2 regions of the Paenibacillus sp. FSL H8-0537 genome follow, and region 2 is predicted to be linked to the other one. Evidence: riboswitches for the same ligand, from Rfam matches in the RefSeq annotation. Region 2 holds a riboswitch; the other holds the start of a gene.
What was found. Region 2 has a riboswitch for thiamine pyrophosphate ahead of MHB80_RS05435 (acetylornithine deacetylase). Riboswitches for the same ligand answer to the same signal wherever they lie in the genome.

Region 1: it holds a riboswitch for thiamine pyrophosphate, as region 2 does, so the genes downstream of both, thiC (phosphomethylpyrimidine synthase ThiC) here and MHB80_RS05435 (acetylornithine deacetylase) in region 2, are expected to answer to the same signal.

Annotation. Positions count from the first base shown of each region.
Region 1 covers NZ_CP150290.1:4,932,196-4,940,515, reverse strand. The annotation lists gene MHB80_RS20800 (tryptophan-rich sensory protein) at 1-266, opposite strand, end outside; gene MHB80_RS20795 (hypothetical protein) at 410-706, shown strand; gene MHB80_RS20790 (glycosyltransferase family 4 protein) at 795-1,964, shown strand; TPP riboswitch at 1,999-2,104, shown strand; gene thiC (phosphomethylpyrimidine synthase ThiC) at 2,388-4,157, shown strand; gene MHB80_RS20780 (NAD(P)H-dependent oxidoreductase) at 4,170-4,742, opposite strand; gene MHB80_RS20775 (TetR/AcrR family transcriptional regulator) at 4,806-5,387, opposite strand; gene MHB80_RS20770 (iron ABC transporter permease) at 5,615-6,661, shown strand; gene MHB80_RS20765 (iron ABC transporter permease) at 6,664-7,698, shown strand; gene MHB80_RS20760 (WIAG-tail domain) at 7,971-8,320, shown strand, end outside.
Region 2 covers NZ_CP150290.1:1,341,641-1,349,960, forward strand. The annotation lists gene htpG (molecular chaperone HtpG) at 1-1,187, shown strand, start outside; partial or broken gene MHB80_RS05430 (aminoglycoside 6-adenylyltransferase) at 1,239-1,933, opposite strand; TPP riboswitch at 2,622-2,733, shown strand; gene MHB80_RS05435 (acetylornithine deacetylase) at 2,852-4,171, shown strand; gene tenA (thiaminase II) at 4,787-5,458, shown strand; gene MHB80_RS05445 (ABC transporter ATP-binding protein) at 5,455-6,354, shown strand; gene MHB80_RS05450 (ABC transporter permease) at 6,351-7,118, shown strand; gene MHB80_RS05455 (ABC transporter substrate-binding protein) at 7,199-8,251, shown strand; gene MHB80_RS05460 (ThiF family adenylyltransferase) at 8,272-8,320, shown strand, end outside.

The DNA.
Region 1 (8,320 bases), 3.4 Mb from region 2:
CTAACGAAAAACAAGATGCCTATCTGTGCGGGCAGCCTGCTTGCTCTGCCTGAGGGCAGAAAGGAATAAATAACAAATCCAGCAAGCAGCAAATAAATCAGGCTCCAGATGGAGAAGGCATAGCCAGCGGGCATGAACAGAATCGGGTATTGCGCCGCAAGCTGGGCAGTCGTTTTGCCTCCAAGCGGCAGGGTAACGGCGAGTGCATTGACGACAATGACGATCAACAGTCCAAAAGCGTTTAGCCAGCGATAGGCAGCGTTCATCTTATTTTTCTCCTCTCCTCGTGTATCTCTATTGTCTTATTCACCATGTCAGGCTTTTATTTCACTCCATCTCGTTTAATTCTTGCACAAAAAGCTCAAGCTTCATGTAGGAAAGCGCAAAAGAGAAGGGGGTATTTGCTTAAATGACTATCACTGTCTCCATCACACTTATACTTGCGGCCTGTTGTTTGGCAGCAGGCTGGATTGGCTGCCGCAGCCGGAAGGCGCAGCTTGTAATGGATGCGCTGGCAGCCATTTTGCTTTTTACGACGTTTATTTCCATTGCTGCGGCGATAGCGAGAACGATGCTGAGGGACACCGTGTTTATGACCGAAATTCATGCGGTGCTGCTTAATCCTGTTTTTATGATAGGAGGGGCTTATTTGGCTATCTATACCCCAGCGCGAATGGCTTTGAATGTGCTTCGGCCGTCCAGCTAGCAGCAAACTAGTGGCAATGTGCGAGAGAAGCGCGTATGCTATCGCAAACATATTGCCATTTTAATGCGCAAGGAGGCAGTTGCACGAAATGACGCATGCCAAAGTGGCGTTTGTTACACCAGGGTCATTTCCGATCCCATCCGCGAAAAGCAGCTCAGTCGAGCGGGTAGTCGAAAAATTCGTTCCACTTCTAAAAAATCGGATTCATCCCCGCATTTACGGCAGGACAACAAAAGGACTGAAGGGCAACGGGGTAGTTGGCGGCGTCGACTGCGTCAGATTCCCAGCGGTGAACAAAGCAAGCTATATTGCCGCTGTTGGACGTTCCCTAGCTGCTTACAAGCCGCATGTTATTCAGGTGGAGAATCGTCCCCATAACGTGCTTACCCTTAAGAAGAAGCTGCCGGCCGCCCGAATTTGGCTGAGCCTGCATTCCTCTACTTTCCTAAGTCCCGGGCATATCTCGCCAGCCAGGCTGCACCAAAGCCTGCAAGCGGCCGATCGCATTATTGTAAATAGCGAGTTTCTGCGCCGCGTCGTTGCGACGAGGGCGCCTGAATCGGCAGCGAAAATACGAGTCGTCTATCCCGGCGTAGAGACGGAGCTTTTTCCGTCGCGGTTTACCGAGGAAGGGCGACAGAAGCGGGAGCGGCAGCGGCAGGCGAAAAAGCTGGTGGGCCGCGAGGTCGTTATTTTTCTCGGCAGGCTCATTCCGCTGAAAGGCGCTCACCATCTGCTGCATATTATGCCTGAGCTGGTAAAAAAACATCCTAATATGCTCGCTGTCATCGTTGGCAGTCCGTTCTATGGGTCACATCGCTCCACCGCTTATTCCCGCAAGCTCCAGCAGCTCGGCCGCGCTTACCCCAATCATGTACGCTTCGTTCCTTATGTGCCTTATACCGAAGTGCCGGGCTGGTTTTTAGCCGCAGATATGGCGATCGTACCTTCCGGACAGCGAGAAGCTTTCGGGCTTGTTAATGTCGAAGCGATGGCGACGGGCCTTCCAGTAGTGGCCACACGGGCAGGAGGCATGAAGGAAATTGTACGGGACGGCGTCACTGGTTATTTGATATCGCAGCAAAATCTGGAAAGTGAGCTGAAAGCCAAGCTGCATGCTTTACTCGAAAGCTCCGAGCTTAGGGCGAGTATGGGGAAGAAGAGCCGCGAGCGGGTGGAGCGGAATTTTACTTGGCAGCATACGGGCCGCAGCTGGATGAATGTGCTGAATGAACGAAAACTGTTTGATTTGATTTGACAACCAGTATATGGGGGCGGTATAGTCTAACAAGGAAATCCACTAGGGGCGCCTTCATGGCTGAGATAAAGCGAATGAGCTTTGGTCCCTTTGAACCTGATCTGGGTTATGCCAGCGTAGGAAAGTGGGAAAGTGAGTTCATCGCGAGCAGCTTCTTTTTGCTTTTTTAGCATGGGGGAAGCTCTGCCTTTCGCGTATGTTTGCACATTCTGCCGCTTCTTCGCCGGAGCGGTTTTTTGTTGCCCTCTGGTTGAAAAAGCAGGCAAGCGGAGCGCCTTTGGCGTCTTCGTTTGTGGGGCGTCGTCATCCCGCCTAATGGAATGAAAGCAAAGGAACAGGCGCCGAGCGCTGCATTTTCCAACTGAATATACGTTTAAAGGCCTCCTGGTGGAATTTCATAATGCCATGGGAGGTTTTTTGCATATGACGATCTTTATGAATCCGCTGCCGGGTAGCAGCAAAGTGTACGAATCGGGAGCAAGACTGGATATTTGGGTGCCGATGCGCGAAATTGAGCTGGAGGCAAGCACAGGCAGAAACGGAGAAAAAGTACCGAATGCGCCGATCCGTGTGTATGACGCGAGTGGGCCGTATACCGATACCGCTTATGAGGCGGATGTTTATAAAGGGCTGCGACATGTAAGGGGAGACTGGATTGAAGGGCGAGGAGATGTGGAGCAGTATGACGGACGCACGATAAGGCCAGAGGATAATGGCTTCATGACGGCGGAGAAGGCGAGCGAGCGCGGAGCGGAGCTTTTTCCAATAACGACGCGGCCGCTGCGGGCGACAAAAGGACATAACGTTACCCAGCTTCATTATGCGCGCCGAGGAATCATCACGCATGAAATGGAATTTATTGCGATAAGAGAAGGGATGGACCCTGAATTTGTCCGCTCGGAGATTGCGCTTGGGCGTGCAATTATCCCAGCCAATATTAATCATCCCGAGATTGAGCCCATGATTATTGGACGGCAATTTCATGTGAAAATTAATGCCAATATTGGAAATTCCGCAGTAGCTTCTTCTATTGAGGAGGAGGTGGAGAAGATGACATGGGCGACGCGCTGGGGCGCGGATACGATTATGGATTTGTCCACAGGGAAAAATATTCATACAACGCGCGAATGGATTATTCGCAATTCCCCGGTTCCGGTCGGCACGGTGCCGATATATCAGGCGCTGGAGAAGGTTAATGGCAAAGCGGAGGATCTGTGCTGGGACGTATTTCGCGATACGCTTATAGAGCAGGCAGAGCAGGGGGTTGATTATTTTACGATCCATGCAGGCGTATTGCTTCGCTACATTCCGCTCACAGCCAAGCGGGTGACGGGCATTGTATCGCGTGGCGGCTCCATTATGGCGGCATGGTGCCTGGCCCATCATCAGGAAAATTTTTTATATACGCATTTTGAGGAAATTTGCGAAATTATGAAGGCTTACGATGTGTCATTCTCGCTAGGAGATGGCCTGCGTCCGGGCTCGATAGCCGATGCCAACGATGCCGCGCAGTTTGCCGAGCTGGATACGCTGGGCGAGCTGACGAAAATCGCCTGGAAGCATGATGTCCAGGTGATGATCGAAGGGCCGGGGCATGTCCCCATGCATCTGATTAAGGAAAATATGGACCGCCAGCTCGAGGTGTGCGAGGAAGCGCCTTTCTATACGCTGGGGCCACTGACAACCGATATTGCACCAGGCTATGACCATATAACATCCGCTATTGGCGCTGCCATGATCGGCTGGTTTGGCACCGCGATGCTCTGTTATGTGACGCCGAAGGAGCATCTGGGGCTTCCAAATAAGGAGGATGTGAAGGAGGGGGTTATTACGTATAAAATAGCTGCCCACGCTGCCGACTTGGCGAAGGGCCATCCAAGAGCCCACCTGCGCGACGATGCGCTGTCGAAAGCTCGCTTCGAGTTCCGTTGGCGCGACCAGTTCCATTTGTCGCTAGATCCTGAGCGCGCCATGTCGTACCACGATGAGACGCTGCCGGCGGAGGCCGCCAAGTCCGCCCATTTCTGCTCGATGTGTGGACCAAAATTTTGCAGCATGCGCATTACGCAAGATATTAGAGAATACGCGGAGCGGAATGGGCTGGAGACGACAGAGGCCATTGAAGCGGGAATGAAGGAGAAGTCCGAGGCGTTCAAGGAATCGGGAAGCAATATTTATGTTAGCGGGACATAAAATGATATTTGCTTAGGCAGACCGTTCCCCGAGCTGCTTTACCTTGGAAAGCCAGCCTTGTCTTTTCGCAAGCGACGATTTTCTGACCTCATACAGCGTAGTGAAACGGACGGATTTGACGCCGCAAAATTGCAGGATATTGATTTTCATCATTTTGTGGCCAGCCATGCCTTGGAAAAAGCGGTAGTACCAGCCCGGCGCGTCCATCGTGACGATGATCCGGGCTGTTTTTCCTTTAAGCAGCTGCTCGGGAAGCGCCTTTCCTTTCACATATTTATAAGCAAAGCCGGGCAGGAAGACGCGGTCAATGAATCCTTTAAGCAAAGCAGGAGGCCCGCCCCACCAGGTTGGATATACAAAAACAAGATGATCGGCCCATTTGATATGCGCCTGCGCGTCCTGCAAATCCTGCTCCAGTGGTTCCTTATTGCTGTAGCCACCGGTCAGGACGGGGTTGAAGTCGAGCTGGGACAAATGAATAGTACGGACCTCGGCGCCAGCGGCACCCTCAGCATAAGCGGCAGCCAGCGCCTCGCTGTAGCTTCCTTCAGCGGGATTGCTTTGAATAATTAAAATTTTGTTCATCGTTTTGAAACACTCCTTTAATTTTAGTTAACAAACACTAACCAATAAATAAAAAAGAAAAGGTCACGAATGACCGATTAAAGCTAATAGATGCAGTTTAATCTGTTCTGCGTCCGGCACAAGCTGGGAGGGAAGATCGCCATGCATGCTGGATACCGCAAGCTGGGTTATAATGCCGATCACCATGACAGCCGACAGGCGGGCATTTTGCTCTGGAAGCTCGCCGCGCTCAATGCCTTGCTCTATAAAATCAATTAATGCATCAAGTGGCTGTCTAAGCTGCCCTTCCATCCTTGCTGTATAAAACAGTTCATGCTGCTGGGCAAGAAGCAGCAATCCGTACTGGTCCTCATCGTGCATTTGCAGTACCTCATCGATTAATTGCCTAAACCGGCTGGCGCTGCTTCCGTTCTTCTGCACATAATAATCGATTAAAGCGGTGTAGCTGGCACAATCCTGCTCAAAGATTTCCAAGGCAACGGCGTCCTTGCTTTTAAAATGCTTGTAAATCGCCGCATCGGTAACTCCGGCAGCATGCCCGATTTCTTTGACGGAAACACCGTCAACACCCTTCGTGGCAAATAGCAGCATCGCCGCCTGCAAAATATCCTTTTTTTTACTATCGGCATGTGATTTTTTATTCATGTTTGTATTGTAAGTGAACACTAACTAAAATGCAAGAGGCAATAAAAGCAGTCATGATGGATTTTTAAACGGATATGATTATTTCATCGCGAAACGATAGCTTTGCCGCCAGAGGATGGCGGTAGCCGTTTACGCTTGAATAAACAAACAAACTTTGGTATATTTGAAAACGAGAATCGTTATCATGATACCATTTTGTTTGGTGTGAAGGGAAAGGTAGCTGCAGCATGTCGTTGAAACAGGAGCAAAAACAGGAATTAAAGCAGATGAGGCAGCGTTCAAGGCCGCTAGTAGCGACCATCATTCTTATCGTTGGCACAGCCGCTGTATTATTTGGCCTTGCTTTATCTATTTCAGTCGGAGCGGCTAAAATTAGCTTATCCACGGTCTGGACTGCCGTTTTTAATTTTAATCCAGATATTACCCAGCATCAGATTATTCAAGAGCTGAGAATGCCAAGGGCGCTTGCAGCTGCACTTATAGGGGCTGCCTTCGCGGTATCGGGCTCCGTTATGCAGGGAATGACCCGAAATCCACTGGCCGATCCGAGCTTGCTCGGGCTTAATGCGGGCGCAGGCTTTGCGCTGGCGCTTTGCTTTGCTTTTTTCCGCGGCATGTCGCATTTGGAAATTATGATTATTTGTTTCTTTGGAGCGGCGCTTGCCGCAGGTATCGTCTACGGTATCGGCTCGCTCGCCAAGGGCGGCTTGACGCCTGTCCGGCTGACGCTTGCGGGCGCAGCTATCAGTACATTGTTCATGAGCCTGTCGGAAGGGATTCAAATTCACTTTCAAATTGGACAGGATATTGCATTTTGGTATGCAGGCGGCATTGCCGGTACAAAATGGTCGCAAATTGGCATTGTTGCCCCTTGGATTATCGGCGGCATCTTGGTAGCCATTGCGATTTCACGCTCCATATCCTTGCTCAGTCTAGGCGATGATGTGGCGGTGTCCCTCGGTCAGCGTACGAAGCTGACGAAGACGATCGGCATTATTGTTACGCTCATTTTGGCGGGCGCATCGGTATCCGTTGTCGGAGCGGTCGGCTTTATAGGATTAATTATTCCCCATTTAGCACGCTATTTGGTAGGTGTGGATTACCGCTGGATTATACCTTGCTCCGCCGTGCTTGGTGCGCTTTTGCTCATCGTAGCAGATATTGTAGCGCGTACGATTAATAGCCCTTATGAGACCCCGGTCGGTGCTCTTATTGCGATTATTGGGGTACCCTTCTTCCTTTATCTTGCGGTTCAGCAAAGGGGGAATTTATAGCTATGAGCACTGCTACTTTAATTCCAAAAAGCGAACAGCTTAGAACAAGGCGAGCGATAATCGTCATGTCCATCATGGGCGTTCTTATTATTACAGCTTTTGTCATTAGTATGAATACAGGCTTTATTAAGCTTACTCCATTTGATGTATTTAAAACATTATTCGGATACGGAACGGCGAAGCAGGAGCTCATTTTATTTGATTTCCGGCTGCCTCGAATCGTTATTGCCGTATTAATTGGTGCGGGCTTTGCCGTTTCCGGCTGTGTCATGCAGGGGTTGTTCCGCAATCCGCTGGCTGATCCGGGCTTGCTCGGCATTAATGCTGGGGCAGGACTAATGGTTATTTTGTATATTTCCTTTTTCCGTGACAATCAGATGGCATCGCCATTCTTTATGCCGATGCTGGCATTCGGCGGGGCTGCGCTAACTGCCTTGCTAATTTATACATTGTCTTATAAACGTTATCACGGACTGCTGCCTACGCGGATGATTTTGGTCGGTGTTGCGGTGCAAGCCGGAATTAGTGCGCTTATGATTGTACTTAGCCTTGCGCTTGATCCGAATGACTACCAACTCGTTCAAGTTTGGCTTGCAGGAAATATTTATGGAACTAACTGGAAGTTTGTGCTTGCAGCCCTCCCATGGATATTAATTTTGATTCCATACGTGATGTACAAATCTCGTACAATGAACGTTTTGAACCTTGGCGAACAAATGGCAACGGGACTCGGGTCGCCAGTTGAGAAGGACCGGATGAAGCTGCTTGCAGCAGCGGTAGGTCTGGCTGCAACGTGCGTGGCCGTTGGCGGCGGTATTTCCTTTGTTGGGCTGATTGGTCCGCATTTGGCTCGTCGTCTTGTTGGACCGACGCATCAAATACTCGTTCCAGCTTCCGCGATGGCAGGAGCATTGCTCGTCATTGTGTCCGATACGCTGGCCCGCTGGGCGTTCCAGCCTTCGGAAATTCCGACAGGTATCGTAATCGCCGTCATTGGCGCTCCGTATTTCCTTTATTTGCTGTCCCGTTCCAAATAGGCTGTGGCAGCTCCATTTATTATTGTTTTATGAGGTCTTTCGAAGCGCTTTGCGCTTTCGGAAGGCCTTTTTTCTGTATGGAAGTGAAATGGATGTTATTGCGTTAAAGTGGAGCGTCTTATTGTGTTTTTGGGCTCTTGCCCCAGTCTTTTACTTTACGAGGATTGTCAGTCCGTTAAGCTTTTGCCTGTCAGCCCACAAGATCAAGTAACGAGCCCATAGGTTTGTGCATATATTGCCTAAGACAAATCAGGTGGAAGAAGGAGAGGGCAATGGCGAAAAGCAGAAAAACAGGAAGCTCGAGAAGAAAAAGGCCGCTTTTTTACGTTGATAATCCGAATGCTTCTGAATTGAAATGGCTCGATGATTTAAATAGCAGAAAGGTGCAATCCCAAGCAGCCCAGAAACTGGAAGAATCAAAGCCAGCAAATGCAGGGCAGGCGAAGACGGTTAGCATTAATGCGATTGCGGCGCCGGAAGCTTCATTCAGCATTGACCAGCTGCAATCTGAAGAAGGAGAGCTACTGCCAAGCGAGGCTGATGCAGAACTGCAAAGTATTCAATTGGTTGGGAAGCAAGGATCGTCGCCATTTTTTAAGCAAGAGGCGCCATCAGTGGATGT
Region 2 (8,320 bases):
TTAACAGCATGGTGCCGATCTGGCGCAAAAATAAAAACGAGTTGACGCAGGAAGACTACGACAGCTTCTATATGGAGAAGCGCTATGGCTTCGACAAGCCGCTTAAGCATATCCATATCAGTGCAGACGGCGCGGTTGTATATAACGCTATTCTCTACATTCCAGAGCATACGCCTTTTGATTATTACACGAAGGAATTTGAAAAAGGCCTTGAGCTGTATTCTAATGGCGTGCTCATTATGGACAAGTGCTCCGACCTGCTGCCGGATTATTTTGGCTTCGTGAAAGGGATGGTTGATTCCGAGGATCTGTCGCTGAACATTTCCCGCGAGCTGCTACAGCATGATCGCCAGCTGAGCCTCATTGCCAAAAACATCAAAAACAAAATTAAAAGCCAGCTGATCAGCCTGCTCAAAGACGAGCGCGACAGCTATGAGAAGTTCTACAAAGCTTTCGGCAGACAGCTGAAATTTGGCGTTTACAACGATTACGGCGCAAACAAGGATACGCTGCAGGACTTGCTGCTGTTCAGCTCCTCCAAGGAGAAAACGCTCGTATCGCTCGATGAATACGTAGAGCGCATGCCGGAAGATCAGAAGTACATCTATTATGCTTCGGGCGCATCTATCGACCGCATTGAGAAGCTGCCGCAAACGGAAATGGTATTGGACAAAGGGTATGAAATCTTGTACTTCACGGACGATATTGACGAATTTGCGATTAAAGTGATTTTGAAATACAAGGATAAAGAGTTTAAATCCGTGTCCAGCGGCGATCTTGGCATTGAAGCAGAGGAGGGTGAGGAGCCGACAGAGGCGGAAGCGACTGACAACAAGGAGCTGTTCGAGAAGATGCAGGGCATCCTTGCGGGCAAAGTATCCGGTGTTCGCGCTTCGAAGCGCTTGAAATCACATCCGGTCTGCTTGTCCTCCGAAGGAGAAGTGTCGATCGAGATGGAGAAAATTCTCCAAGCGATGCCGGACAGCCAAAATGTGAAAGCGGACAAGGTGCTCGAAATCAACGTCAACCACGAGATTTTGCAGTCGCTCAAAACCGCTTTCGCCAGCGATGAAGAGAAGCTCGGCCTGTACACGAACCTGCTGTACAACCAAGCGCTGCTCATTGAAGGTTTGCCAATTCAGGATCCAGTTGAATTTACGAACGCAATGTGCAAAATCATGGTGTAACAGCCACAAGCATGTTTAAGAGGGCTTTCCCTAGAGCAGCGTCAAGCTGCTTTAGAGAAAGCCCTCTTTTTGATAGATGTGTTCTGTATATTTGGTGATGGCTTCATTGTAATGGTGATATGTATATCTGAAGCTTGCTGCTACGGTTTTAGAGTTTTTTCGAAACAGCTCATAGCAGGTGAATAGGCACTGCCACATGTTGGGACAGCTATTTTCAGCATAAGTAGAAAGCAGTGCTTCCCAATCCTCTTCTGGAAGTTAACGGTTAATAAATATATAGCTTTTCCCTAAGCTAAAGGAATAGCCTCCACGTAAGTAGAAACCATCTAAAATTCATTGCAGCAATCGTCAAATTCTCTTGCGGTAGGCTGCTTCGTCCAATATTGACGTTCAGTTGGGAGCACTTCTTCTTACATAAGCAACTGTTTATCGATTAGCACTTCGACTAACCCGTCGCTATTCATAAAATAATTCTCCACCTCGTCGATTGGAATCAACGTCAAGTCGAGCTTATGCCGATCTTCAAAAATGAGGAGATAGGAAAACCAATTAACTAATTCGGATGGGAAAAGCTCCATATCCTCAGGCTTCTGCATCATAATCCGCTTGCCGAAACTGTTCAGCCACTCCTCATCTTCCTTGAAGGCATCCATATCGGTCACAAAATAGGAAACATCCACATTCTGAATTAGATCTGGTACGATGTTTTTGTTGATGCGCGAGCCTTCAAGAGTTGCAAGTACAATTCTACAATCATTGGCATAATAGGATTACGGTCAGTTATTCAAACATATTAAAGTGTCGAAAAGCATTTTTAATATCATCTTGTTTGACTAGGGGACACGGATTTGTTCTCATGTTGGCCTCGTATCTGTTTGGTGCCACTCTAGGCTTTAGACCACATACTTCTTTCATATGTGCAATCCAACATGTTTTGGGAACGTACCCATTGTTGTGTTTAATGTAATCTTGAATTTGTTTATAGGTAGCCAGCATAATCCCTCCCGTAGCTAATCAATTAGTGATCTAATAATTATAAAGAAAACTCCGATTTAATTATGTCTAACAGTTGTTTCGCAGTTTGTTCATCTATTTGTATGGTCTGGCTTACTACGTTGGTATGTACTCGTTCTTTAGAGCCATACGTATTGATCTGAATGTATTTCTTGCCATTCTTGACTAATATGTTATATGTAGACTCTGCCTCTGTTTGTAATCTAGAGTTTCTTGATATTTTACTTAAATTCCTGATCAATGCCACGTATTTCCCTCCAAATAAACTAGTATATGGGAAGTATATCATAGCAGCTTATTTTATTGCGATAAGTGCAGACTCTTCTCACCACAGCTACAGCCCCTAAAAAAGGTAATCACCCGCAATCACAATAGAACCGTTGCCTAATCTCAAGTATTCCGTTATAGTTAAACTAATTTCATACGAAATGCGGGTGCTGGATAAAGTCTGGCTGAGATAGGGAACTTGTTTTCCTGACCGTTAATCTGATCCAGGTAATGCTGGCGTAGAGAACATAACGAAACCTAGCCATTCGTGTATTCTCGAATGGTTTTTTTGTATTTCTCCGCTTAAAAAAGTAGTTTTGTCTAGGGCGAGATTTTGGATGAGCTGCGAGCATTGCTTTCCTTCAGGAAAGGGGAGAAAGTAGATGACAGAAGCGTGGATTGAGGCATTGCAGCAGCAGGTGGATGAGCGGCAGAATGAGCTGTTTGCGCTGCTAGCCGAGCTAGTGGCCTATCCGACCGTCAGCCCTCCAGCACGCAATACGCTGGAAGCGCAGCGGTTTTTGGAGAAGCAGCTGCAAGCGAGCGGTTTTGCAACGGAGCTGTGGGAGGTTTACCCGGGTGATCCGAACGTGACGGCGGTAAAACGGGGCACCGATAGCAAGCACTACCGCAGCCTGCTGCTCAATGGGCATATGGATGTCGCCGAGGTGGGCGACAGCGGGGGCTGGAAGCATGATCCGTTCAAGCTGGTGCTGGAGGATGGACGCGCCTATGGACGTGGAACCGCCGATATGAAAGGCGGGCTTGCGGCATTGTTGTTTGCAAACAAGCTGCTGACCGAAGCCGGTGTGGAGCTGAAAGGGGATTTGCTGTTTCAAGCCGTTATTGGCGAGGAAGCGGGCGAGGCAGGTACTCGCGCTTGTATGGAGCGCGGCTGTGAAGCGGATTTTGCCATCGTCGCTGATACGAGCGGGCTGGCGATTCAAGGACAGGGCGGGGTTATAACCGGCTGGGTCACTTTGCAAAGCCCGGAGACGTTCCATGATGGCATGCGTTCGCGCATGATCCATGCTGGGGGCGGCGTTCAAGGAGCCAGCACAATTGAAAAAATGGCCAAGCTGATCGCCGGGCTTCAAGATTTGGAGCGCCACTGGGCAGTGAGCAAATCTTATGAGGGTTTTCCTCCCGGCTCGAATACGATAAACCCTGCGGTCATTGAGGGCGGGCGTCATGCCGCTTTTATCGCAGACCGCTGCTCGCTTTGGATCACGGTTCATTTTTACCCGAATGAAGATTATGAAGCGATTGCTTCGGAGATTGAAGAGCATTTGCTTGGCGTGGCGCAGGGCGATCCTTGGATGCGCAAGCATCCGCCAACCTTCCGCTGGGGAGGGCGCTCGATGATTGAGGAGCGCGGCGAGATTTTCCCTTCGCAGGAGCTTCAGCCCGAGTGGTCGGGGCTGAAGGCTCTGGAGCAAAGCCATCAGCAAGTGCTTGGCGTGCTGCCTGCGGTTGGCATGAGCCCAAGCGTAACCGATGCAGGCTGGATCGGCAGGGAAGGCATCCCGACGGTCATTTATGGTCCAGGGCAGCTGGAGCATGCCCATGCGGTGGACGAGAGCGTCGACATCAACGAGCTGATTTACTATACAAAAGTTATGCTGGGCTTCATCGCCGACTGGTGCAACCGTCCGAAAGAGGAAGCAGAGGGCGGCGAGCAGGGCTCAGGCATCAGCGATTAACGAGCAGCGATTAACGTGTAGCGATTAACGTGTAGCGAGTAGCGAGTAGTGAGAAGTGAGAAGTGAGTAGCGAGAAGTGAGAAGCGAGTAGTGAGAAGTGAGTAGCGAGTAGTTGTCGAGCGGACAGAGAAGCCGTTAATTTGCGAAAATCAACGATTTTGCCTTGTTCGCGGACTCAGATGCAGTTATTGGCAGCAAAAAGCCTATAAAGTCCCCATTAATCACGGAATAGCGGATTTCCTGTCCGCGAACACGATTAAAGTGGCCAAATCGCTGAAATAGCGAATCTCCTGTCCGCTGGCACGACTAAATCGTCGACCAAATCGATCAAATCGACTAAATCGTCGACCAAATCGGCTAAATCGACCAAATCGCGGATATAGAGGAATGTCAATCCTCGAACATAAGTCGGATTAATGAGAGTAATGTTAAAGTAGCGTTAAAGCAGCAGCTTTTATTAAACATAGAAGTATTTGAATAAACGAGCTGAGCATATAAGAGAGAGCGAATCACTCTCTGTTAAATAAAAAGCCGGTGAAAAAGGGCTTCGCTGCGTGAAAGGTTTGAGCTGGAGAAGCGCAGCAGCCCTTTTTCATCCGGCGTCCGGAGGACACGATGAGCAAATTTAGCGATAGATTATATCAAGCAAGCCGCGAAGTATGGCAGAAAAGCCATGAGCATCCGTTTCTCGTGGAAATGCGCGAAGGAACGCTGGATCCGCAGCGCTTCATCTATTATCTCAAGCAGGACTACGTCTATTTAATCGACTATGCGAAGCTGTTCGCCTACGGCAGTATAAAAGCTGGCGATATGGCAACAATGGTCAAATTCGCCGGGTTGTATCATTCCACGCTGCATGTGGAAATGGAGCTGCACCGCCAGTATGCCGACCGTTTTGGCGTTACGCGCGAGCAGCTTGAAGGCACGCAGCCGGCGCCAAGCAATATCGCCTATACAAAGTATATGCTCGACGTCGCGGCGAATGGCTCGCTTGCAGAGGTTGTAGCAGCGCTGCTGCCGTGCATGTGGAGCTACCGCGAAATCGGCGTAACCTTCGCCGAATATCCGGGTGCGCTGGATCATCCGCTGTATAAGGAATGGATTCTTATGTACAGCTCGGAGGAGTTCGGCGAGCTGACCCACTGGTGCATTGGCCTCATGGATCAATTGGCAGAAGGGCTTCCGGAGCGGGAGCTTGCGAAGCTGGAGGAGCATTTTGTCATAACATCGAAGATGGAATATTTATTTTGGGATATGGCATATCGCATGGAGGAGTGGCCAGTGTGAGCATAAATAAAGGTCTGCTGGGAGAGCAGGGGCTTGAACGGGCGGCGGGGGCAAGCAAGTCAGCAGCAGCAGAAGCAGCGGCAACGACCACTTCTGCACATAGCGAAAACAACGAGCCGGCAGGCCTTAGCGTCAGCGGACTGACGTATGCTTTTCCCGGCGGGCCGCCGCTGATTGAAGGGCTTGACCTGCATATTAGGCAGGGTGAGTTCGTCAGCGTCCTTGCGGCGAGCGGCATGGGCAAGACGACGCTGTTTCGGCTGCTGGCCGGGCTGCTGGAGCCGCAAGCCGGCACGATTGCGATCGGCGGCGTAAATCGCCAGCAGCAGGCGGCGAAGCTTGGCTATATGCCGCAGAAGGATTGTCTTATGCCGTGGCGGACGGTGCTGGATAATGCCGCGCTCGGCATGGAGCTGGCAGGAACGCCGAAGAAGGAAGCGCGCCAGCGGGTGCGGGAGCTGCTGCCGGATTTCGGCCTCGCTGGAACCGAGGCGAAGTATCCGCATGAGCTGTCGGGCGGCATGCGCCAGCGGGTATCGTTTCTTCGTTCGCTGCTGGGCGGCGGCGAGCTCTTTTTGCTCGATGAGCCGTTCAGCGCCCTTGATGCAATGACGAGAGTCAGCATGCAGGAATGGCTGCTGCAAATATGGGAGCAGCATCGCAAAACGATTGTTTTTATTACCCATGATATAGATGAAGCGCTGCTTCTATCGGATCGGGTGCTGGTTGCTGCAAAGGCGCCGGTTGCCGAATTGGTGGAATATCCGGTGGCACTTGCGCGTCCACGCACCTACGAGACGATGCTGAGCGAGCCTTTTGTGGCGTTAAAACGCCAGCTGCTTGGGCATTTCGGGCATGCGCATACAGCGGCCAGCCTAGAGGGGGGAAGGCAATGAAGCGTTTTTTCAAGAAGCATATGCCTGCCCAGCTGTTCATCCTTCTGCTCGCTGTATTGTGGGAAGTGGGAACGCGAATTTTCCAAATTCCCCATTATATTATCCCTAGGCTGTCTGATGTGCTTGTCTCCCTGGCGGAGAACAGCGGGCTGTTGGCGCGGCATTTCGTCATCACGTTAGGCGAGGCGCTGCTTGGGCTGGCGATTTCAATCGTGCTTGGCACGTTGTCGGCGATCTGGATCGACAGCTCATCATTGGCGCGCAAGACGCTGTACCCGCTCGTTGTCGCCTCGCAGACGATTCCGATTATTGCGTTGTCGCCGATTATGGTCATGTGGTTTGGCTATGAAATCGGCAGCAAAATCGCCGTTGTCATGCTGTTCACCTTTTTTCCCATTGCGATGAATACGGCGGACGGCTTCCGCTCGGCGGACCCGGATATCGGGGAGCTGCTGCGGACGATGGGAGCAAGCAAGCGCGAGCTGTTCCTCAAGTGGAAAATCCCTTCGGCGCTGCCGGAGTTTTTCACGGGGCTGAAAATGGCAGCGGCGATCAGCGTCGGCGGCGCTACGCTTGGCGAATGGCTGGGCGGCGAAGCGGGCCTGGGCATGTACACAAAGCGGGCGGCGAATATGCTGCGCGGCGAAAGTGTTTTTTCCGGGGTGCTGCTGCTGTCAGCGATGGGCATTATGTTATTTTTAGCCGTATTGGCTATTGAGCGAATCTGCTTATCCTATCGGAGAGAATCGAAGGTAGGCCAGTAAGGGGGCACCAAGGCGGAGTGCCGCTCAAGCTTTATCGCAATTTATATACTATAATAGAACAAGAAAGAGGTAAGTTGTCTATGCGTAAGGTGAATGAAGGAAATCATCATTATACGAAAAATAAAGCTTCCAAATGGAAACGCAGCTCATGGATCGCAGCATGTCTGGCTTTGACGCTAGTCATTATGGCGGGATGCTCCTCGGATAACAAGAACACAGCAAATGGTGCCGAAGGCGTGCAGGAGCTGACGGTGCTGCTCGACTGGTATCCGAATGCGGTACATACTTTCTTGTACGCAGCGGAGGAGCAGGGCTACTTCAAGGAAGCGGGCCTCAATGTAAAGCTGCAGGTGCCGGCGGATACGAATGATGCGCTCAAGCTGGTTGCAACCGGCAAAGCGGATCTGGCGATCAGCTATCAAATGCAGGTAGCCGTTGCCCGCGCAGAGGAAATTCCGATTGTATCGGTTGCTTCGCTTGTGCGCCACCCGCTGAATCAGCTGTTCGTGCTGGAATCGTCGGGCGTGAAGACGCCAAAGGATTTGGTCGGCAAAAAAATCGGCTATCCATCGATTCCGCTGGATGAAGCGTACGTGAATACGATGGTGAAAACCGACGGCGGCGATCCGTCAGGGCTGAACTACGTCGATGTAGGCTGGGACCTGATTCCGGCCATGACGACGAAGAAGGTCGATGCCATTATCGGAGGTTATGTGAACCACGAGAAGCTGCTGCTGGAGAAGGAAGGCGAGAAGCTGATTGCGCTTAACCCTGCCGACTATGGCGTACCGGATTATTACGAGCTTGTGATGACAGCAAGCGAGGATGGCGTTGCCAGCAAAAGCGAAGCATTCAAGAAGTTTATCGACGCGGCGGCTAAAGGGCAGGAATATACGGCAAGCCATCCGGATGAGGCGCTTCAGGTGCTGCTCGACAAGCAAAGCGCGGATTACCCGCTTGATACCGAGATCGAGAAGCAAAGCTTGCAGGTACTGCTGCCGCTCATGGATGCCGGCTCCGAAGCTTTCGGCAGCCAATCGGCGGAGTCGTGGAGCAATGTCATTTCATGGTTGCAGGAGCATGGCCAGCTCACGAAAGAAATCAAGGCTGAGGATGCATTCCGCAACCTATAATAGTGGAGGGAATACGGCGTATGGACGAACGCTATTCAAGACAGATGTTGTTTGCGCCCATTGGTGAAA